3 regions of the Rhodoferax sp. SPJ21 genome follow, and region 2 is predicted to be linked to each of the others. Evidence: predicted binding sites of a transcription regulator. Region 2 holds the regulator's gene; each other region holds the start of a gene.
The links. The regulator sigma-54, encoded in region 2, starts transcription at its own class of promoters, with help from an activator protein. The targets are predictions, from matches to a motif close to TGGCANGNAANCTGCTTT.

Region 1 (7,335 bases), on a different contig from region 2:
GCCGTCCTCAGGGTACAGCGCCACACCCACACTGCAGGACACGTGCAAGGCATTGCCCTCGATGTGGTGCGTCTGCCGAATCAGCGGTATCAGGCGCTGTTCGACCATTTGTTGCGCCTCGCTGCGTTCAACAATGCCGCGCAACACGATCACATATTCATCGCCACCCAGCCGGCTGACCGTGTCGCCAGCCCGCACCACCTGCGTTAGCCTATTGGCCACGGACCGCAGCACGCCGTCGCCGATATGGTGACCCAAGGTGTCGTTGATGATCTTGAAGCGGTCCAGATCAATGAACAGCACCGCAACACGATCGCCGTCGCGCTGCGCTGCTTGCAAGGCTTCTTGCAGCCGCAGTACGCACAGCGCACGATTGGGCAGCTCCGTCAATACGTCGTGCTGTGCCAGATACTGCACCCGTGCTTCTGTGCGCTTGCGGTCGGTAATGTCTACGGATATGCCGATGTACTGCGATACCGCCCCCAAACGCGAGCCGTCCCGCACGGCCGAGACCATCAACCAGGCCGGATAAGTTTCGCCCGAACGCTTAAGAAAGTTCACCTCACCCTGCCAGGCATCGCGCTCCTGCAAAAAGCCATCCAGGTGTTGCCCCAAGGTTGTGGCCTGCGGCCCTTCGATCAAAAACCCCAGGTGCTCACCAATCACCTCGTAAAAATCGTAAGAGGTGCTGCGGCAAAACGCCCGGTTCACACTGAGTATTTTTTGCTTAGAGTCCATGATGATGATGCCCTCCGAAGAGGCCTCGAACACCTTGGCCCACAGCTCCAGGCGTTTCTCCATCACCTTCAGCACATTGATGGGCGTGAACGCCGTCAACACCGCATCCCGCCCCTGAAACTGCAGGCGGCGCGCTGACAAAACGGCCCAGGACGGCTCGGCAGCCCCCAGCCAACGCACCTCGAATTCGTCCACCTTGCCCTGGTCAGACAGGTGCTGGAAAAACCGCGCACGCACGCCATGCTCCAGCCCCGTCACCCAAGGGTCACGGGTGGTGCCGCCCAGCCACAGCTGGGCCGGCGCATTGGCGTGCAATACCTCGTGGTCGGGCACGGAAGTCACGACAAGGGCAATCGGGATAGCCTCCACCAAAGCCTGCTGCGCCTGGGCTGCACGGGTGCTAGCCGCCGTCTCCTGCTGCACCATGCGCTGTTCGTCCAACTGCGCCAGCATGCCATTGAAAGCATCAACCAGTTGACCGATTTCATCACGGCTATGCCATTGCGCACGTCGCGTATGGTCACCGGTCTGGCGCACAGCGTCCGCTACCAAAGCCAGCTGCTTTAGCGGCCGCGATATCTGTCGAGCCACTGCGTACACCAGGCTAAGAATGCAGGACAGCAGCAGCAGTGCCGTGCCCAGGTGCAGCCACATGCGGCCAAACAGCATATCCACGCGGTCATGCAGCAAACGGTCCAGATCGGTTGCCGTGCTCGCCCAGGCCGTGGCCATGGCATCCAGCGTCTCGGAGTAATGGACGCCCAGCTGCGCCAATATCTGGGGGTCCGGGTTGCCATCGGCCAGCTCTTGTACGGCAGACAAGAATGCGCTCAGCCTTTGTTCGAGCAGCTTGCGTCCGTTTTCCAGAGCGGCGCGCTGTAGCGGCGTACCTGCAGAAAATGCCTGGTTGTAGTCGGAGCGGATCCCCAGGGTCACGGCATCCAGCCTGCCAGCCAGTATCAATAGTTCGGTGCGCCGGTCCGTCACACCCGACGGGATCTTGTCCGCCGCAGGCGCCTTGGGCAGTATGCGCACCGTGTCGTTGAGAACCTCCAACAACTCCGGAAAACGCAGCACCACCAGGGACATGGCGTAGTAGCTATCCAGGTCCGGGTCCAGGATCAGATTCGACTGGTTGCCCACCGTGGTGAGCAACTCGCGGCCTTGCCGCACCATGCCTTTCAAAGCATTTTGATGCTCCGACTCGTTCACCCGGGCGGCAATACGCCATGCGGAAATGAACTCCTGGCTGGCCTGGGTGGTTTTCAGCTCTCCGTCCAGGCTTTCACGCAATTGCTGAAATCGTTGCAACGCTACTTCATTCTGCCCACTCTGCGATGGCAGAAACGGCAGCATCAATACATCTCGCACCGCCACACTGTATGCCGTGCCCCGGATCTCCTTGCGGGTGAAATCAATAGACAGGTATTTTTCGTGGATCAGAATGCTGGACACATAAATGACCGCGGTCAGGTCCAGCAGGTAAATCAGCGTGAGTTTGCGCCCCACGCTCAGGCGCCCTAGCCAACGAGTAAACCTGTTGGTCAACGCCATGGCGTTAGGCGGGCTCCGAAATCAAGACGCGGAAAGGACTGCCCCGTTGGGCAATCCTCTCCAGAAGTGCTAAGTAAGATGCCAGTTCTCCGCCGCTCAGTTGGTGGTGGGAACCAGAAACTCGCGGCTGATGTGCGCTCCCAGCTCATTCACCCGGTCCAGGAACTGGGTCAGGAAGGCATGCAGGCCAGTCGCCAGGATTTCATCGATGCGGGCAAACTGCAAATCGGCACGCAGCTTGCCGGCGCGGCGCAGTGTCTCGCTGGCCGGGTCGCTCGACACCAGCAGCAGGTTGTTCAACACCTCGTTCAGGCTGCCGTGCAGCGAGCGCGGCATGTCGGCACGCAGGATCAGCAGCTCGGCCACGCGCTCGGGCTTGATCACATCGCGGTACACCTTGCGGTACACCTCAAAACCCGAGACGCTGCGCAAAATGGCGCTCCAGTGGTAGAAGTCGTACTCTTGGTCCTTCTCATTGGCGGTGCCAAAAAAGTCGCTTTGCACCGCATGGAACTTCACGTCCACCAGGCGCGCAGTGTTGTCGGCGCGCTCCAGGAAGGTACCCAGGCGCAGGAAGTGAAAGGCTTCATCCTGCAGCATCGTGCCCAGGGTTACGCCGCGCGACAGATGCGAGCGGAACTTGACCCATTCGAAAAACTGCGCCGGGTCATTTTCAAACTCGCCGGACTTCAGCATGCGGTTGACTTCCAGCCAGGTGGTGTTCAGCGTCTCCCAGACCTCGGTGGTCAGGGTACCGCGCACCGCGCGGGCATTCTCACGGGCCGCACGCAGGCAGGAGATGATGGAGGACGGGTTTTCTTCGTCCTTCACCATGAACTCCATCACCGACTGGGAGGTGATGGCGCCGTGCTTTTCGGTGTAGGGGTGCAGCAGCTCGCTGATGGACAACAGACCTTGCAGGCCCACCTGGGCGACTGCGTTGGACTGGGGCAAGAGCGCTGTTTGGTAGTTGATATCCAGCATGCGCGCTGTGTTCTCCGCGCGCTCGGTGTAACGGGACATCCAGAATAAATGGTCAGCGGTGCGTGACAGCATGAAGTCGTTCCTTGTTCTGTGTGTCTACGTGTCTACGATTGGGATTGGCTGTGCACGGCAGGCACGGTCGCGGGGACAGAGTCGTCCTCCAGAATCCAGGTGTCTTTGGTGCCGCCGCCCTGGGACGAATTCACCACCAGAGAGCCATCTTTCAAGGCCACGCGGGTCAAACCGCCGGGCACCATCTGCACTTCCTTGGCAGACAGTACAAACGGCCGCAAATCGATGTGACGCGGCGCAATGCCGGACTCCACAAAGGTCGGGCAGCTGGACAGGCTGAGCGTGGGCTGGGCGATATAGCCGCTGGGGTTGGCCAGCAGCGCGGCGCGGAACTCCTCGATCTCGGCCTTGGTCGATGCCGGCCCGACCAGCATGCCGTAGCCGCCAGCGCCATGCACTTCCTTGACCACCAGGTCCTTCAGGTTGGCCAGGGTGTAGGCCAGGTCGTCCTTGTTGCGGCACATGTATGTAGGAACATTGTTCAGGATGGGCTTTTCACCCAGGTAGAACTCGATCATCTTCGGCACATAGGGATAGATGGACTTGTCGTCTGCCACACCGGTACCCACGCCGTTGCAGATAGTCACATTGCCTGCACGGTAGGCTGCCATCAGGCCGTCGCAACCCAGGGTCGAGGTGGGGCGGAAGACCTGCGGGTCCAAAAAGTCGTCGTCCACCCGGCGGTAGATCACGTCCACCCGCTTCGGGCCACGCGTGGTGCGCATGTAGCAGAAGTTGTCCTTTACGAAAAGGTCTTGGCCTTCGACCAGCTCGATACCCATTTGCTGCGCCAGGAAGGCGTGCTCGAAGTAGGCGCTGTTGTACATACCAGGCGTCAAGACGACGACTGTAGGGTCCGCTGTGGCGGCAGGGGCCGAAGCACGCAAGGTTTCCAGCAGCAAGTCGGGGTAATGGGCCACCGGAGCCACGCGATGGCTGCTGAACAGATCAGGGAAGAGGCGCATCATCATCTTGCGGTCTTCCAGCATGTAGCTCACGCCGCTGGGCACGCGCAGATTGTCTTCCAGCACGTAGTACTCGCCGTTACCCTGGGCATCGGGGGCGCGCACGATGTCCACACCGGAGATATGCGAATAGATGTTGTTCGGCACGTCCACACCCATCATCTCGGGGCGGAACTGGGCGTTGTTGATCACCTGGTCGCGCGGGATGATGCCGGCCTTCAGAATGTCCTGGTCGTGGTAGACGTCATGGATGAAGCGGTTCAGCGCGGTGACGCGTTGCACCAGGCCTTTTTCCATGCTGCCCCACTCGTGGGCAGGGATGATGCGGGGGATCAGGTCAAACGGGATCAGACGCTCGGTGCCCGAGCCGTCCTCGTCCTTGGCGCCGTACACGGCAAAGGTGATGCCGACGCGGCGGAAGATCATCTCGGCCTCTTCGCGCCGCTTGGCCATCATGTCGCCCGGCTGCTTGGCCAACCACGCGTCATAAATCTTGTAGTGATCCCGGATCTGCTTTCCCTTAGAGAAAAACTCATACGGTAGCGATGTATACATTTCGTCAAATTTCTGCATAAGTTTTCATCTCCTGAAACCAAAGAATAGCAAGTAACGAGCCATGTTGACGTGCAAATGGGCAACTCGCACAAATTAAGCGCAAACGCTGGGACCTATGTTCGCCGCATCCATCGTAACGACATTTCAGAGCGCTCCATCTGCCCATGGGTGCTGCCAGTAATGCGGCGCTTGCTGCCGCTCGCAAGCCACGCGCTGCGGCGCCACCGACTGCCAGGTGGCCGCCCCACAGTGACTGCTGTCCACCACCTGGATGCCGCGCTCCTGGTAGCGCGCCAGCACCGGCGGCGCGGGGTGGCCAAAGCGGTTGCGGTAACCTGCCTGCACCAGCGCAAAGCGGGGCCGTACCGCGTCCAGAAACGCCGGGCTGCTGGATGTCTTACTGCCATGGTGGGGCACCAGCAGCACGTCGGCCCGCAGGGCGTCCGCCCCGCCCACCAGCCGCGCTTCCTGGGGTTGCTCAATATCGGCCACCAGCAGGGCGGTGTGTGCGCCGTTCGACACGCGCAGCACACAGCTCAGTGCATTCGGTTTGGCAGGACTGGCGTAGTCGCCCGCCAGCGGGTGCAGCACGTCAAACCGCACACCGTCCCAGTCCCAGCCCTGCCCCGCGGCACAGCGCGTGACCGTGCGCACTGACTGCAAAGGGTGGCCGGACTCGATGGAGCTCAGTAGCTCCGCCTTTGGCTGCAGTGCCAGCACCGAGGCCGCGCCGCCGCTGTGGTCGCTGTCGCGGTGACTCACCACCACCGTATCCAGCGTCTCGGCCATGGCGCGCAGCAAAGGCAGCAGCACGCGCTGACCGGCATCGCTGTCCTGCCCCCAGCGCGGGCCCGTGTCGTACAGCAGGCTGTGGTGGGCGGTGCGCACCAGCACGGCATTGCCCTGGCCGATGTCAGCCGCCAACAATTCAAACTGCCCCTGCGGCGGACGCGGCGCCTGCCACAACAGCACCGGCAGCAGCATGGGCACACCCAGCGCACGCAAGCTCCAGGGCAGTGGCAGCACCAGAATCAGGCCACCCAAAACGCCTGCGGCGCCTATCCATACTGCGGGAGCAGCTACCGAAACCGTAGCAAACGGCAGCTGTACCAAGTACTGCAGAACCCAACCCAGGCCATCGATGCTGCCGGCCGCCATCTGCCACACCGGCGGCAAAAGCACACCCAGCATGCACAGGGGCGTCACCACCAGCGTCACCCAGGGAATGGCCAACAAGTTGGCCAGCAAGCCCACCACCGACACCTGCTGGAACAGCAGCAGCGTCAAAGGCGTGAGCGCCAGCGTAATCGTCCACTGCTCACGTAGCATGGAACGAAATCGACCTCCAGCGCTGACATCACCTGCGCCAGCAGCTCCCAAATCTGTAGCAAACAGCACAGCCACCGCGACGAAGCTCAGCCAGAACCCCGCCTGCAGCAAGGCCCAGGGGTCGATCGCCACCACCACCGCACAAGCCAGCAGCCACACCGAGGGCCAGGGCCAGCTGCGGCCACTCAGGCGCAACACGCCCACCGTCGCCAGCATCCATACCGTGCGCTGCGAGGGCACGCCCCAGCCACTGAATACTGCGTAGACCAACGCCAGCAGCAGGCCGCCCACCAAGGCGACCTGTGGCACCGGTAGCCACAGGCCGGCACGCCAACCCAGCACATCGCTGCGCCGCCACAGCCACCCCACCAGCCCCGCAGCGATCCAGGCAAACATGGTCACATGGAGCCCGGAGATCGACATCAAATGTGCCACCCCTGCCGCCCGGAACATATCCCAATCGGCCCGCTGGTGGATTACATTAAAGTTCTGCTCCGTGACAAATAGTTCTGCTCCAGCGGTTTTGTGACAAATAGTTCTGCTCCAAGCCCTGAAATGCGGCCCCGCTAAGTGACATTAAAGTTCTGCTCTAGCGGCCTAAAACCCGCATGAACACCCACTTCTCGGAAATTCCCAAGCTGGAAATTTGGAGTTCTGAATTCGGCAGCTTGAATTCGTGCCAAATCTGCTCTTAAGTCGCGATGACGCGAAAACTCTGCAAATACGCAGATTCAGGGCAAAAAACGCACGAAGTGACAAATAGTTCTGCTCCAGAATTTCAGGTGACATTAAAGTTCTGCTCCAGCGCCTCCCCCTCCCAAAGCGGCCTACAGGCCCATCAGTTCTCGCTGGGAACCTCAAATAGCTTCGCGACTGGAACACTCAAGACGTCAGCAAGTTTTTGAACGTTGTCAGTCGTGGCATTCGCAACCCGACGCTCCACTTGACTGACGTAGGTCCGGTGAAAGCCTGCCATCTCCGCTAGCTTCTCCTGCGATACCCCCAACTGCATTCGATGTTTTAGAACATTGGCTGCCAACAGCGTGCGTGCGTCAGGCACCTTTTCTTGCTTTTTCATTCCTTAAGGTTGCCTACATACCGCCCTAAAATCTACAGCCGTTATATCTACCGTTCATAT
Region 2 (7,335 bases):
AATCCAGTGCGCGAGGTCCGAAGACGACTGGATTGCAACCCATAACGCCGCAATGCGCAAGCCGGAGGACCGGGGTAGCAATGACCCCCCGGTAAAATCCGGCCATGCTCTCAGTCAAACACGAATTGCTCGCGGCGCTGGCCGTCGGGCTGGAAAAAATTGCCCCCGGCGCTGGCGCTAAAGCCGCGTTCGAGTCCCCTAAAGTGGCCGCGCACGGCGATTTCGCCTGCACCGCCGCCATGCAACTGGCCAAGCCGCTCAAGCTGAACCCGCGCCAGCTGGGTGAAAACCTGCGCGTGGCTCTGCTGGAGCAGCCAGCTTTCGAAAAATGGGTCGAGGCCATCGACATCGCCGGCCCGGGCTTCATCAACATCAAACTCAAGCCCGCCGCCAAGCAGGAAGTGGTGCGCGAGGTGTTGGCCGCCGGACTCAGCTTCGGCGTGCAGCCCAGCAACAACCAGCATATCCTGGTGGAATTCGTCTCTGCCAACCCCACCGGCCCGCTGCATGTGGGCCACGGCCGCCAGGCAGCGCTGGGCGACGCCATCTGTAACCTGTACGCCACCCAGGGCTGGGACGTGTACCGCGAGTTCTATTACAACGATGCTGGCGTGCAGATCGGCACCCTGGCCACCAGCACGCAGATGCGCGCCAAGGGCTTCAAGCCCGGCGACGCCGAATGGCCCGAAGCCGCCTACAACGGCGACTACATCGGCGACATCGCGCAGGACTTCCTGACCGGCAAGACCGTCAAGGCCGACGACCGCGAAGTCACGGCCTCGGGCAATGTGGACGACCTGGATTCCATACGCGAATTCGCCGTGGCTTATCTGCGCCGCGAGCAGGATCTGGACTTGCAAGCATTTAAGGTGAAGTTCGACAACTTCTACCTGGAGTCCAGCCTGTACACCAGCGGCCGTGTGGACGCCACCGTCAAGCGCTTGCAGGAAGCCGGCAAGACCTACGAGCAAGACGGCGCGCTGTGGCTGCAGTCCACCGACTACGGCGACGACAAGAACCGCGTGATGCGCAAGACCGACGGCAGCTACACCTACTTTGTGCCCGACGTGGCCTACCACATCGCCAAGTGGGAGCGCGGCTTCACCAAGGTGGTGAACATCCAGGGCACCGACCACCACGGCACCATCGCCCGCGTGCGCGCCGGCCTGCAGGCGGCCAATGTGGGCATCCCTCAGGGCTACCCAGACTACGTGCTGCACACCATGGTGCGCGTGGTGCGCGGCGGCGAAGAGGTGAAGATATCCAAGCGTGCCGGCAGCTACGTGACCCTGCGCGACGTGATCGACTGGACCAGCAAGGACGCGGTGCGCTTCTTCCTGCTGAGCCGCAAGCCGGACACCGAATACACCTTCGACATCGATCTGGCGCTGGCCAAGAACAACGACAACCCGGTGTACTACGTGCAGTACGCCCACGCCCGCATTTGCAAGATGCTGCGCGACTGGGGTGGCGATGTGGCGAAACTGCAGGGCGTGGACTTGTCCAGCCTGCTGGTTCCCCAGGCACAGACTTTGATGCTGCAACTGGCCAAGTACCCCGAGATGCTGACCGCAGCAACCGATGGCTTTGCCCCGCACGACGTGACTTTCTACCTGCGCGAGCTGGCCGCCAACCTACACAGCTACTACGACGCCGAACGCGTGCTGGTGGACGACGAGCCGCTCAAGCTGGCGCGCCTGGCCTTGGTCGCCGCGTGTGCGCAGGTATTGCACAATGGCTTGGCAGTTCTGGGCGTGGATGCTCCAGAAAAAATGTAATTGACAGCAAGCATGACAAAACACAAGCAAAGCGGCGGCACCATCCTGGGCTTCATCATCGGGGTGGTGGTCGGCCTGGGCTCGGCGCTGGCGGTGGCGGTCTATGTCACCAAGGTGCCGGTGCCGTTCATGAGCGGCAAAACCCAGGCCAATGGCGCAGACCACGACGCGGTCGAAAGCCAGAAAAACAAGGACTGGGACCCGAACACCCCCTTGCACGGCAAAAACACGGTGCGCCCTGCTGCGCCCGTGGCATCCGGTGCGGTGGATGCGGCGGCCCCGATGGTGGTGCCACCACCAGCCCCGGCGGCGACTCCGGCTGTGGTGCCCGCACCCCCGGCGGCAGTTGCCGCCAAGCCAGAAGCGAAGCCAGAAGCCAAGCCATCGGCGGCCGCTTCCGCGGATCCGTTGGGTGATCTGGCCAAGGTTAAAGCCAAGGCAGCTGCGTCGGCGACTGTGGCCACGGCGCCTGCGCTGGCACCCACGGCTGAGCCGTTTGAGTATTTCGTGCAGGCCGGTGCCTACCGCACGCCCGAAGATGCCGAGGCCCAGCGCGCCAAGCTGGCGATGATGGGCATGGAGGCCAAGGTCACCGAACGCGAGCAGTCCGGCCGCACCGTCTACCGGGTGCGTATGGGCCCTTATGCCAAGCGCGATGATGCCGACCATGCCAAGGACCGGCTGGAAAGTGCCGGTAACGAAACCACCCTGGTGCGAGTGCAGCGCTGACCAGCCCTATTGAAGCTGGTGCCGCGCGCTGAACTTTTGCGCCCGGCGCCGGTCCGACCCCCCACAAGGAGTGATTTGCAATGAAACGTCGTGAGTTTTCGCTGGCTTCAGCGGGTGTGCTGGCTGGTTCCACGCTGGCTGTGGGCCACACCGGTAGCGCCTTGGCGCAGGGCAAGCCGCCCGTGGCAGGCACGGATTATCTGGTGCTGGACAAGCCGGCGCCTACCGAAGCCCCGGCCGGCAAGATTGAGGTGATCGAGTTCTTCTGGTACGCCTGCCCGCATTGCAATGCGTTTGAGCCCGCACTGGTGGAGTGGCTCAAGCGCCTGCCCAAGGATATTTCCTTCAAACGCGTGCCTGTGAACTTTCAAGACAGCTTCATTCCGCCGCAAAAGCTCTACTACACGCTGGAGGCCCTGGGCCAACTGGATGCCCTGCATGGCAAGGTGTTCAACGCCATCCATGTGGAGCACCAGCGTCTGGACAAAGATGATCTGGTGATCGCCTGGGCCGTGAAGCAGGGCCTGGACAAGACCAAGTTCACCGAGACCTACCAGTCCTTCGGTGTCAGCACCAAGGTGCGCAAGGCGTCCCAGTTGCAGCAGGCCTACCAGGTGGCGGGCGTGCCCGCGCTGGGCGTGGCCGGCAAGTTCTACACCGACGGCAGCCAGGCGCAGAACATGCCGCGCGCACTGACCATCGTGGAATATCTGGTGGCCGAGCAGCGCAAGAAAGCCTGATTCCGTCAAGGCCAGAGAGATGAAAAAGCCCGCGTCAGCGGGCTTTTTTCTGGCTACGTCCAACTCAGGGTGGCTGGCCGTTACAATGGATTGCAAGATTCGTGCCTCTATGAAAATCAACACCCTACTCTCATTGCTCTTGGTTTGTTTCGTCGGCCTAGGCGGAGCAGCCCACGCGGAAAAAGCCGACAAACTTAAGCCTATGAATATCGAGGCGGACGCGGCGCGCTATGACGATCTGAAGCAGACCAACGTTTTTACCGGCAAGGTGGTGATGACCAAGGGCACCATCATCATCCGTGGCGCCCGCGTCGATGTGCGCCAGGACGCCGAGGGCAACCAGTTCGGCGTGGTGACGGCCGAGCCGGGCAAGCTGGCGTATTTCAAGCAGAAGCGCGACGGCCTGGACGAATACATAGAAGGCGAGGGCGAAACCATCGAGTACAGCAGCAAGCTGGACAACGTGCGTTTCATCAAGCGGGCCATTTTGCGCCGCCTGGTTGGCAGCAAGGTGAACGACGAAATCACCGGTGAACTGATCGTCTACGACAACACCACCGACGTATTCACCGTGGACAGTGGCACAGCCGGCAGCAATCCCGGTGGCCAGAATGGCCGCGTACGCGCCATGTTGACCCCCAAGGCCGCAGCGTCGGCCCCTAGCGGCACGGCGCCTGCCGGTGCTGCACCGGTGCTGCGCTCCACTACCACGCTGGAGGGCATGAAGAAGTGACGGCGGTGGTGGAGTCGGGAGAAAGCCGCCTGGAGGCGCGCCATCTGCAAAAAGCCTACGGCAAGCGCAAGGTCGTGAAAGACGTGACCCTGGCCGTCAAAAAAGGCGAGGTGGTGGGCCTGCTAGGCCCCAACGGTGCGGGCAAAACTACTTCCTTCTACATGATCGTGGGCCTGGTGCGGGCCGATGGCGGCCATATTTCCATCGACGGCCAGTCGGTGGAGCACATGCCCATCCACCGGCGTTCGCGCCTGGGCCTGAGCTATCTGCCCCAGGAAGCCTCGATTTTCCGCAAGCTCACGGTGGAAGAGAACGTGCGCGCCGTGCTGGAACTGCAGCACGACGAGGCCGGCAAATCCCTCACCCACGCCGAGATCGAAAAGCGCCTGACGGCCCTGCTGCAGGATCTGCGGGTGGAGCATTTGCGTGAGTCGTCGGCCATGGCCTTGTCCGGTGGCGAGCGCCGCCGTGTGGAAATCGCCCGTGCCCTGGCCACCCAGCCCCGTTTCATTCTGCTGGACGAGCCCTTTGCCGGTATCGACCCGATTGCCGTGATCGAGATCCAGCGCATCATCGGCTTCCTGAAGTCGCGCGGCATTGGCGTGCTGATCACCGACCACAACGTGCGTGAAACGCTGGGCATTTGCGACCACGCCTACATCATCAGCGACGGCCATGTGCTGGCCGAGGGCACGCCGTCCGAGATTGTGGACAACGCCGATGTGCGTCGCGTCTACCTCGGCGAACATTTCAAGATGTGATGTCCCGATGAAGCAAGGCTTATCCCTACGCGTTTCACAGCATCTGGCGCTGACGCCCCAGTTGCAGCAGTCCATCCGCCTGCTGCAACTGTCCACCCTGGAACTGAGCCAGGAAGTGGACCAGATGCTGGACGACAACCCGTTTCTGGAACGCAATATGGACGAGGCTCCACGCGAGGAGTTCGGCCTGGCCCAGTCCGATACGCCGGTCAGCACAGGGGAGCGTGAGGCTGAGGTTGCTACAAGTTCTATAGCTGAATACGCAAGTGAATCCAGCGCGGAAGCCCCAAATGATGCTGAATCCCCTTTGACCGGCGGTGACGACACCAGCTGGGATGGCGACGGCACTTCCGAGATCAAACCCGACGACAGCGAATGGGGTGGCGATGCCCCGGCGCGCCAGAACAACCTGGGCGATGACGGCGAGATGGACGCCACCGAGCTGGCCCGCAACCAGGAGTCGCTGACCAGCTATTTGCACCGCCAGGCCCTGGCCCTGCGGCTGGGCGAGGTGGACCAGGCTGCGCTGCGCTTTTTGATCGAGTCGCTGAACGACGACGGCTACCTGGAAGACGATTTCGAAACCCTGGCGCGTGGCCTGGCCGGCGACGACGCCGAGAGCGTGGAAGAGCTGGTACACCGCTTCACCGTGGCGCTGAGCTTGCTGCAAAGCCTGGAGCCGGCGGGCGTGGGCGCACGGCATCTGGGCGAATGCCTGTTGCTGCAGCTGCAGAGTTTGCAGTCCGTGCTGGGCGAGGACCCTGCACGCAAGGTGGCTATGCGCATCTGCCGCCAGTCCATGGATCTGCTGGCCCGGCGCGACGTGAAGCGCCTGGCCCAGCTGTGCCGCGCCACCGAGACCGACATCAAGGCCGCCATGGCGCTGATCGCTAGGCTGGAGCCCAAGCCGGGGCGGCGCTTTGTCGATGTGGAGCGCAACATCGTGGTGCCCGACGTGATTGTGGTCAAGGTCGGGCGTGGTGGCCAGGCCCGCTTCCGCGTGCAGCTGAATGCCGAGGTCATGCCGCGCTTGCGCGTGCACGACATCTACGCCAATGCGCTGCGCCAGCACAAGGGCGGCGGCAAGGACTCGTCGAACAATGCCGCGCTGCAGCAACGCTTGCAGGAGGCGCGCTGGTTCATCAAGAACATCCAGCAGCGCTTTGACACCATCTTGCGGGTCAGCAACGCTATCGTCGAGCGGCAGAAGAACTTCTTCAGCCACGGTGCGTTGGCCATGCGCCCCCTGGTGCTGCGCGAGATCGCCGACGAGCTGGGTCTGCACGAGTCCACCATCAGCCGCGTCACCACCGCCAAATACATGGCCACGCCCTACGGTACCTTCGAGCTGAAGTATTTCTTCGGTTCGTCCCTGGGGACCGAGACCGGCGGCAATGCGTCCAGCACTGCGGTGCGCGCGCTGATCAAACAGTTTGTTTCGTCTGAAGACCCCAAGAAGCCGCTCAGCGACAGCCAGCTGTCCGACATGCTGAAAGAGCAGGGCATTGAATGCGCGCGCCGCACCGTGGCCAAGTACCGCGAAGCGCTCAGAATTGCTCCGACGAATCTGCGCAAGGCTTTGTAATGGACGGCACCGGACAAGCCCGGTGACGCTATGAAACGATTGATATGAACCAACTTCAACTATTTTTACCCTGCGCCGCCGGCGTGGAAGAGCTGCTGGCCGAAGAGGTGCATGGCATTACCGGCCTGCAGGGCGAAGACCTGCGCGTGATGCGGGGCGGCACGCTGGTGCGTTCCTCCTGGCGCGACGCGATGCGCCTGAATCTGCACAGCCGCCTGGCGCAGCGTGTGCTGATCGAGCTGTCCAACACCGAATACCGCAGCGAAAAAGACCTGTACGAAGCCGCCAGCAATGTGGCCTGGGAGATCTGGTTCACGCCCAAGCAAAGCTTCAAGATCGAGGTCACGGCCCAGCACAGCCCGCTGAATTCGCTGAACTTCGCCGCGCTCAAGGTGAAGGACGCGGTGGCCGACCGCTTCCGCTTCAAGACCGGCGTGCGCCCTGACGTGAACGTGCAGTGGCCCGATGTGCGCATCTACCTGCACCTGACCACCGAGCGCGCCACCATCTACATCGACACCTCGGGCGACGCGCTGTTCAAGCGCGGCTGGCGTGAAGACAAGGGCGACGCGCCGCTGAAAGAGACGCTGGCTGCGGCCATGATCGCCGCCAGCGGCTGGGACGGCACCACGCCCCTGTACGACCCCTGCTGCGGCAGCGGCACCATCGCGATCGAGGCCGCGCAGATCGCCTGCAATATTGCGCCCGGCAGCCTGCGCCGCTTTGGCTTTGAGAAGCTGCTGCCGTTCCAGCCCCATGTGTGGTCCATCATCCAGGACCAGGCCCACGAGGCTGAGCACGAGCCCCAGACGCAGATCTTCGGCAGCGATGTGGCCTTCCGCATGGTCGATTTCGCGACCCGCAATGCCGAGCGCGCGGGTGTCAGCGGTGTGGTCGAGTTCCGTGGCGGCGATGCCTTGCAGCGCATGCCGCCAGCCGAGTCCGGCGTGATGCTGCTGAACCCGCCCTACGGCGAGCGGATTGAAGTCGCCGGTGTCGCTGGCCGGCG
Region 3 (7,335 bases), on a different contig from region 2:
TACGGCGGGGTGGGGCGTGGCAAGAGCTTTCTGATGGATTGCTTCTACAACGCTGTGCCCTTGAAGCGCAAAACCCGCCTGCACTTCCATGAATTCATGCGCGAGGTACACCGAGAGCTGCAAGAGCTGCAGGGCACGGTGAACCCGCTGGACGAGCTGGGCAAGCGCATGGCCAAGCGCTACCGCTTGGTCTGTTTCGATGAATTCCACGTAGCCGACATTACCGACGCGATGATCCTGCACCGGCTGCTGGCCGCGCTGTTTGCCAACGGCGTGGGCTTTGTCACCACCTCCAACTTCAAACCCGACGACCTGTACCCCAACGGCTTGCACCGCGACCGCATCCTGCCTGCGATTGCCTTGCTAAATGAAAAGCTGGAAGTGCTGAGCGTGGACAACGGCACCGACTACCGCCGCCGCACCCTGGAGCAGGTCAAGCTCTACCATACCCCGCTGGGCCCTGAAGCGGACCAGGAGATGACCAACGCCTTCAACCGCCTGGCCGAGACACAGGATGAAGACCCCATACTGCACATCGAGGCCCGCGAGATACGGGCCCGGCGCAAGGCGGGTGGTGTGGTGTGGTTCGATTTCCGCGAGCTGTGCGGCGGGCCACGTTCGCAAAACGATTACCTGGAAATCGCCAGCCAGTTCCATACCGTGCTGCTCAGCGATGTGCCGCACATGCCCGTGAATATGGCGTCGCCGGCGCGGCGCTTTACCTGGCTGGTGGACGTGCTGTACGACCGCCGCTGCAAGCTGATCATGTCGGCCGCCGTGGCACCCGAGGCCTTGTACACCGACGGCCCGCTGGCCCACGAGTTCCCGCGTACCGTGTCCCGCCTGACCGAGATGCAGTCCACCGAATTCCTGGCGCTGGAGCGCCGTATCGTCGATACGCACATCACATGAAAAAGCCCCTGATTCTTTGTCTCTGTCTGCTGGGGGCTACCTTGGCCCAGGCCCAGACCGATGCCACGGCCGACGCCGAGCAGGCCGAGCGCATCCGCATCCAGTCCGAGCGTGCACAGGTGCAGCAGCGTTTCGACAACGAAGAGGCCCATTGCTTCCAGAAGTTTGCCGTGAACGACTGCCGGGATGCGAACCGCGCCCAGCGACGTGACCAGATGGCCGACCTGCGCCGCCAGGAGATTTTGCTCAACGATGCCGCACGCAAGCGCAAGGGCGCCGAGCAGCTGCAGCGCATGGAGCAAAAAGCCGCCGAAGAAAGCCCGCCGGCCAGTGCCACGCCGGGTGAGAAGAGCGTGGGCAAGGTGCGTACACCCACCCCTTCGACGCCACGCCAACCGCATACCGCCGCCCAGGCCGCGCAAGAAAAAGCCGCCCGCAAAGCCACGCTGGACAGCAAGCAAAAGGCTTTTGAAGAAGCCCAGGCCGCCCGCGCGCGCAAGGCCGCGACGGCCGGGGAAGAGCGTGAGCGCTATCTGCGCAAGCAGCAGGACGCCGCCGAACACGCTGAGCAGACGCGCAAGCGCAACGCTGAAAACACCAAGACGCCGGCGGCACCGCTGCCACCCTGAGGCTCAAACGCAGCCCTTTGAAGTCAGGGCAGCTTCTCCATCCGTACCGTCGGCTCGGCCGTGACGCGTGACAGGTCACGCAAGCCATCCAACAGGTGGTTGGCGAAATAGCTGTTCTGCGTGTCTGGCTCCAGGGCCGCCAACACCAGGTTGCCCAGGGGCTGGCTCAGCGGCACATAAAAGCTGTTTTGCGGCGCATCCACCACCCCCGGTATCAGCGTGACCTTGGTCTGGACGATGGGCGTGCCGTCCTGGATGGTGCCGCGCACGTCTTGCCGGCTGCCTTCGCTGCGGCTGCTTTCCAGGTAGGACTCGCCCATCAGGGCGCCAGGCTCCATCACCCGCATCACTTGCACGCCCAGCATCTGCAGGCGGTCCACGGCCAGTGTGGAGCTGGCCGACAGCCAGTAGCCGCAGGGGCGGCTGCGGGTTTTGGTGTTTTGCAGCTCCAGGGCGGAATTCCAGTCCACCGTGACCTTGCGGTCGGCGCCGGTGTTCGGGTCCAGTAGGGTCAGTGTGTACTGGGCACTGGTGGGGCCGGCTTCCACCACGGCTCTGCCACGGCAGGCCTGGCTGGCTACGTCACGCTCCATATAAGGCCGTAGCTTGTTCAGCTCGTCGCTGCGGCTGGCCGTACTTTGCAGCATGCTGACCATGGCCGTGACCTGGGTGTGCACGCGGCGCTGGATGTGCTGGCGGCCAAGGCCCACGCCCCGGGTCTCGACCAGCATGCTGACTGTGTTTTTCAGGCCGTTGACATTGCGCCCGGTATCGGGTTGCGTGCCGCCCATGGAGACCAGCAGGTCGTCCGCCGTGTTGCTGGTGGTGTAGTACCACTCGCTGCTGAGCTTCTGGTCTTTCAGGGCGCTCAACAAGGGGCGGCGAAACCACTCCTCAGAGGCCCGGGTCAGAAATTCGGGCAGGTTAGCCGTCATGGCGTACTGCAGCAGTGCATCGTACTTCTGGATGCCACCAAACTTCTGCAGGTAGCGGCCAGCCACCGTGTATTCATGCGCGTCTACCACCACCATGGGCTGGTAGCTGCGCTCCAGCTGGGCCAGGGCGCGGGCTTCGGGGGTGTTCAGCAGCAGGTGGTCGCGATTCATGTCGATGCCGTTGGCGGTGGCGCGCTGGTTGGCGGCGGCTCCATCCGGGTTGGCGCGTGGCACGATGATGACGTTGATCTTGTCCAGCAAGGGCTCCAGCAGGCCCTGGCTGAGCTCGCGGGCCACCACCAGCAGCGCTTCGCTGCCGGCGGGTTCATTGCCATGCTGCTGCCCCACCAGCAGTACGGTGGGTCGCCCGGTGGCCAGCACCGTAGGGGCGTCGGGGCTGGAGGCCCGGGTTAGCAGCAGGGCCACCAGGGGCGAGCCTTGCTGCGACTGGCCCATGGACAGTACTGTGGCCTTGACCCCCTGGCTGGGGTGGTCTGCCAGCTCGTTGAGCCAATCGATGATTTCCGGGTTGGTGGTAAAGCTGTTGCGTCCGCTTTGCAGGCCGGGTGTGCTGTAGGCCAGCGACGGGGCAGGGAAGCGCGCAGCCACTGCCGGGCTCTCTGTGGCGTCGGCACCGGCACCGGCATCGGCAGGCGTGGTGATCTGCGGGGTGTTAACCGGGCTGGCCACGGCCGCAGGGAGCTCTGCCGCTGGCTTGCTAGGTGTGGGTGCCGGTGTCGGCGCGGTGCGTGTCGGCGCAGCTGTGTCGGCGGACGAGGGCCAGGGCGGCAGCGGCGTGGACGAGCAAGCAGCTTGCAGCAGCACTAACGCGGCAAGGCAGGCCGCATAGACCGGGCGGGTGGCAGGGAGCACGGGAGAGGCGGTGCGCATACGAGGTGTCATGGTGGCCAAACTGCTCTGCTATGGGATGCGGCATGTTAACGGAAGGTATCGGTAATCCTCAGTCCGCTGGCAGCACATTGTGGGGGGCATTTGCGGGCTGCACACCGGCGGAAACTGAAATCGGCGACAGTGTCGGCATGTGTACTGTCGTATGGTTCAAGAAAGATTTGCGGGTGGCCGACCACGCGCCATTGGCTGCCGCTGCGGCTTTGCCCGGGCCGGTGCTGGGCCTGTTCGTGCTGGAGCCGGAATGGCTGCACAGCCCCGAGTGCGATAGCCAGCATGTGGAGTTTGCGTTGCAGTGCCTGGCGGAGTTGCGCCAGGCATTGGCTGTGCGCGGCTTGCCACTGCTGGTGCACGTGGGGCCGGTGCTGGAGGCGCTGGCACAGCTGCGGCGCAGCCATGGCGTGGCGCATCTGCTGAGCCATGAGGAAACCGGCCCGGGCTGGAGCTATGCGCGGGACGTGGCGGTGGCCGACTGGTGCCGCGCCCACGGTATCGCCTGGCAAGAGTTTGCGCAGACCGGCGTGGTGCGCCGCCTGCGCTCGCGCAACGGCTGGGCCGAGCGTTGGCAGCAGCGCATGGGCCAGCCCCAGGTTGATATGCCGCCGGGCTGGCGAGGCCCTCGGGTGGCGCTGACCGATCTGCCCACCTTGGGCCAGCTGGGCCTGCAGCCCCATGGCCGCCGCGTGCAGGCCGCCGGCGAGGCAGCGGCGCACGGCGTTCTACAGAGCTTTCTGCACATGCGGGGCGGGGCCTATGCGAAGTCCTTGTCCAGCCCTTTGACCGCTGAAGACGGCTGCAGCCGCTTGAGCCCGCACCTGGCGTTTGGCACACTGTCCGTGCGCCAGGTCTACCAGGCCACGCAAGTGCGGATACGCGCCGTCCGCGAGGCGGGTGATGGGGAAGATCGCCATTGGCTGGGCGCGCTGCGCAGCTTTGCCGGGCGCCTGCACTGGCATTGCCATTTCATGCAAAAGCTGGAGGACGCGCCCCAGATCGAACAGCAGAATTTTGCCCGCGTGTACGACGGCCTGCGTGAAGACGATTTTGACGCTGGGCGGTTTGACGCCTGGTGCGCCGGCCAGACCGGCTACCCGATGGTGGACGCCTGCATGCGCAGCCTCAAAGCCACCGGCTGGCTGAACTTCCGCATGCGGGCCATGCTGGTGTCTTTTGCGTCCTACCATTTGTGGCTGCACTGGCGCGAGACCGGCTTGTTTCTGGCGCGGCAGTTTCTGGACTTCGAGCCCGGCATCCATTGGTGCCAGATGCAGATGCAAAGCGGCACCACCGGCATCAACACCTTGCGCATCTACTCACCCACCAAGCAGGCGCAAGACCACGACCCGGTCGGCGTGTTCATCCGTCGCTGGGTGCCCGAATTGGCCAACGTGCCCTTGTCTCTGCTGCCTACGCCGTGGCTGATGGGCGCGGCGCAGCAGCGTGCGGCAGGCTGCGTGATAGGCCAGCATTACCCCGCGCCCATCGTGGACGACGCGGCGGCAGTGAAACAGGCCAAAGAGCGGCTCTACGGCCTGCGCGGCACCCCGAAAGCCAAGGCCGAGGCGAACGCCATCCAGGACAAGCATGGGTCGCGCAAAGCTGGCTTGCCCACCACTACCGGCAGCAAGCGCAACCGACCGCCACGTACGCCAGCGCCGTCAGCCCAGCTCGACTTGTTTTGACCACTATTGCTGCTTATCAGCGCTGACCTATTGATTGTTCAGTGCCAACATCTGTTAGCCCTGTCGGATTTTTTGACAACTGCCTTGGTTGCCGTGCAAATTTTCCGCGCAAGTTGATGATTTAAAAAAACTATTTTGACGTGGCACACATGGTGCTGATAACGGCGGGAAACACCCCTCCCATTCAATATTCAAGAAAAGTTATTCGGCCATGCGCATCAAAAAGATCTTCACCGCTTTGTCTCTTAAGCATTTGTGCCTTGCCGCCGGCATGGTGGGGGCCCTGGTAGGCACTTCGGCGCATGCGGTTCCAGTGCCTGTAGGAACAAGTGCAAGTGACGATTTGATTTACAACTTTAGCTTACCGAAATTGCCCAATGGGGCCTATCAGCTTATCCGCTTGGATGTTTCCGGGGCTGCGTGGGATCATTTATCTGTAGATATCGATATCTTTGGTGATTTAGATGGAGTAGGGCTGCAACGTTCGTTCTTATCCCAGCGTTTCAATCGACAACTGCTAGTTTTGGGCTCCTTAGAATCCATACCGGAATTATTGGACGGGGTGTTTTCTATTGGATTTCGCGTTAGCGCTGCGAGTGGCGATTTGGATTCGGTGAGGATTTTTGCTTCTGATTTAGACCGTAGCAATTTTGTCTTCAGCGACGGCACCCCGGTTGTTGCAACTTCGACCGTCCCGGAACCCAACTCTATTGCCTTGGTTGGGCTGGCTTTGGTTGGCTTGGCAGCTGTGCGTCGTCGCTGGAGCTGAACCTTGGGCAGTTATGCCATCGAATGCGTGCGCCGAACCTTGCTCGCAACCAGGTATCTGGTGAAGTGGTCTTCGCTGGCGGGGAATGGTCGGTAACTTATTGAGAGTAGAAGGCCCGGTGAATTGGGTTTTACCGCAGTTCATATCTCCACTTAGGCCCATTCCTGAAATCCCTGCAACCACAAAGTTGCAGGGATTTTTTGTTTGCGGCAGGTGCAAGCGATGGATAGGCATGCGTGCCCGCATGGCGTCACCGTGGTGGGCATAAACCGGTAGGCGCAGCTTGACCGTGCCAGTAGGTGTGCAACTGTGGGCAACTATGTTGGTGAAAAATAGCTCTGGCGCATGTTCTGTATGCGGTAGTAGCTACGAATTTAATAGCAATTCCCACTAGCGTCCACACCTACCGTACTAGGGGCCGCACGGTCGTAAACCCACCATCCACCGCTATCACCTGTCCGGTGATACGCGCCGCGCCGTCGCTCAACAGCCAGGCCATGGCATCAGCCACCTGCACGGCGGTCTGTACGCCGCCCAGCGGGTATTGCTTGCCTGCGCCTTCACGCATGGCGTCCATGCGCAGCATGCTGGCGGTCATGGGGGTGTCGGTCATGCCGGGAGCCACGACGTTGACGCGCAGGCCTAGCGGGGCGTAGGTCGCGGCAGCGCTGCGGGCTAGGGCTTCTATGCCGCCTTTGGCTGCGGCAATCGCCTCGTGGTTGGCCACGCCTATGCGCGACACCACGCTGGACGCCAGCACGGCGGCACCCGGTAGCTTGGCTACGCGCAGAGCTTCCACCCAGGCTTGCAGCATGAAGAAGGCGCTGTCCAGGTTGATGCGCATCACCTCGCGGTACTGGGCTGCCGTGCTGCGGTGCAGGGGCGCAATCAGTGTGCTGCCCACGCAGTGGGCCAGCAGCGTGGGCGGGCCGCCCAACTGGGCTACGCAGGCGGCGATGGCTTCTGCCGCGCCTTCGGGCGTGGTGGTGTCGGCGGCGATGTGCGCATCGGCGGCTACCTCGGCCAGCGTGGCGGCGTCGCGGCCCACGGCTGCTACGCGGTGGCCGGCCAGGCGTAGCTGGGCTACGACTTCACGGCCTATGCCACCGCGGGCGCCGGTCACCAGGGCTATCTGGGGGGAGGTTGTGGGTGTCGTCATGGGCGTCTCTTTCTGGGGGAGGGTCAAACAAGGGGCCTGCCGATAGGCCGGTCAAGCCGGGCAGGTCGCGCAAATGCGGGTTGCTGCGGGTGCTGCGCGTCCACCACTGGGAGAACGAGGTGCATGGGTGGGCCACTTCGGCGAACAGGGTGGGGGCTGGCTGCACCTGGGCGATGGCGCCCAAATCAATATGCGGGTCGGCCACGGTGCGCACCGAACGCGCGCCGCGCAGGGCCTGTTGCAGCGCGGCGGTGTCGGCATGCCAGCGCAGGTCGGTCAGCTCGGCCATGCGGGTGCTGACAAAGCTCCAGCGCAGGTGGCTCCAGGGCCAGGTGCTATG

Region 1: AC4BBN_RS00045 (circularly permuted type 2 ATP-grasp protein) is a predicted target of sigma-54. The motif match lies at 4,913-4,930, and genes of this name have one in related genera.
Region 3: AC4BBN_RS16335 (PEP-CTERM sorting domain-containing protein) is a predicted target of sigma-54. The motif match lies at 5,209-5,226, and genes of this name have one in related genera.

What each region holds. Positions count from the first base shown of each region.
Region 1 covers NZ_JBYZMO010000001.1:7,425-14,759, forward strand. Annotated here, with positions in the region: gene AC4BBN_RS00035 (bifunctional diguanylate cyclase/phosphodiesterase) at 1-2,292, opposite strand, end outside; gene AC4BBN_RS00040 (alpha-E domain-containing protein) at 2,389-3,348, opposite strand; gene AC4BBN_RS00045 (circularly permuted type 2 ATP-grasp protein) at 3,381-4,886, opposite strand; partial or broken gene AC4BBN_RS00050 (DNA internalization-related competence protein ComEC/Rec2) at 5,013-6,668, opposite strand; gene AC4BBN_RS00055 (helix-turn-helix domain-containing protein) at 7,036-7,275, opposite strand.
Region 2 covers NZ_JBYZMO010000002.1:3,539-10,873, reverse strand. Annotated here, with positions in the region: gene argS (arginine--tRNA ligase) at 105-1,778, shown strand; gene AC4BBN_RS07800 (SPOR domain-containing protein) at 1,791-2,507, shown strand; gene AC4BBN_RS07795 (thiol:disulfide interchange protein DsbA/DsbL) at 2,588-3,247, shown strand; gene lptA (lipopolysaccharide transport periplasmic protein LptA) at 3,357-3,980, shown strand; gene lptB (LPS export ABC transporter ATP-binding protein) at 3,989-4,741, shown strand; gene AC4BBN_RS07780 (RNA polymerase factor sigma-54) at 4,749-6,326, shown strand; gene AC4BBN_RS07775 (THUMP domain-containing class I SAM-dependent RNA methyltransferase) at 6,371-7,335, shown strand, end outside.
Region 3 covers NZ_JBYZMO010000003.1:203,432-210,766, reverse strand. Annotated here, with positions in the region: gene zapE (cell division protein ZapE) at 1-912, shown strand, start outside; gene AC4BBN_RS16350 (hypothetical protein) at 909-1,541, shown strand; gene AC4BBN_RS16345 (M14 family metallopeptidase) at 1,565-3,367, opposite strand; gene AC4BBN_RS16340 (FAD-binding domain-containing protein) at 3,517-5,067, shown strand; gene AC4BBN_RS16335 (PEP-CTERM sorting domain-containing protein) at 5,279-5,836, shown strand; gene AC4BBN_RS16330 (SDR family NAD(P)-dependent oxidoreductase) at 6,240-6,995, opposite strand; gene AC4BBN_RS16325 (FAD-binding domain-containing protein) at 6,928-7,335, opposite strand, start outside.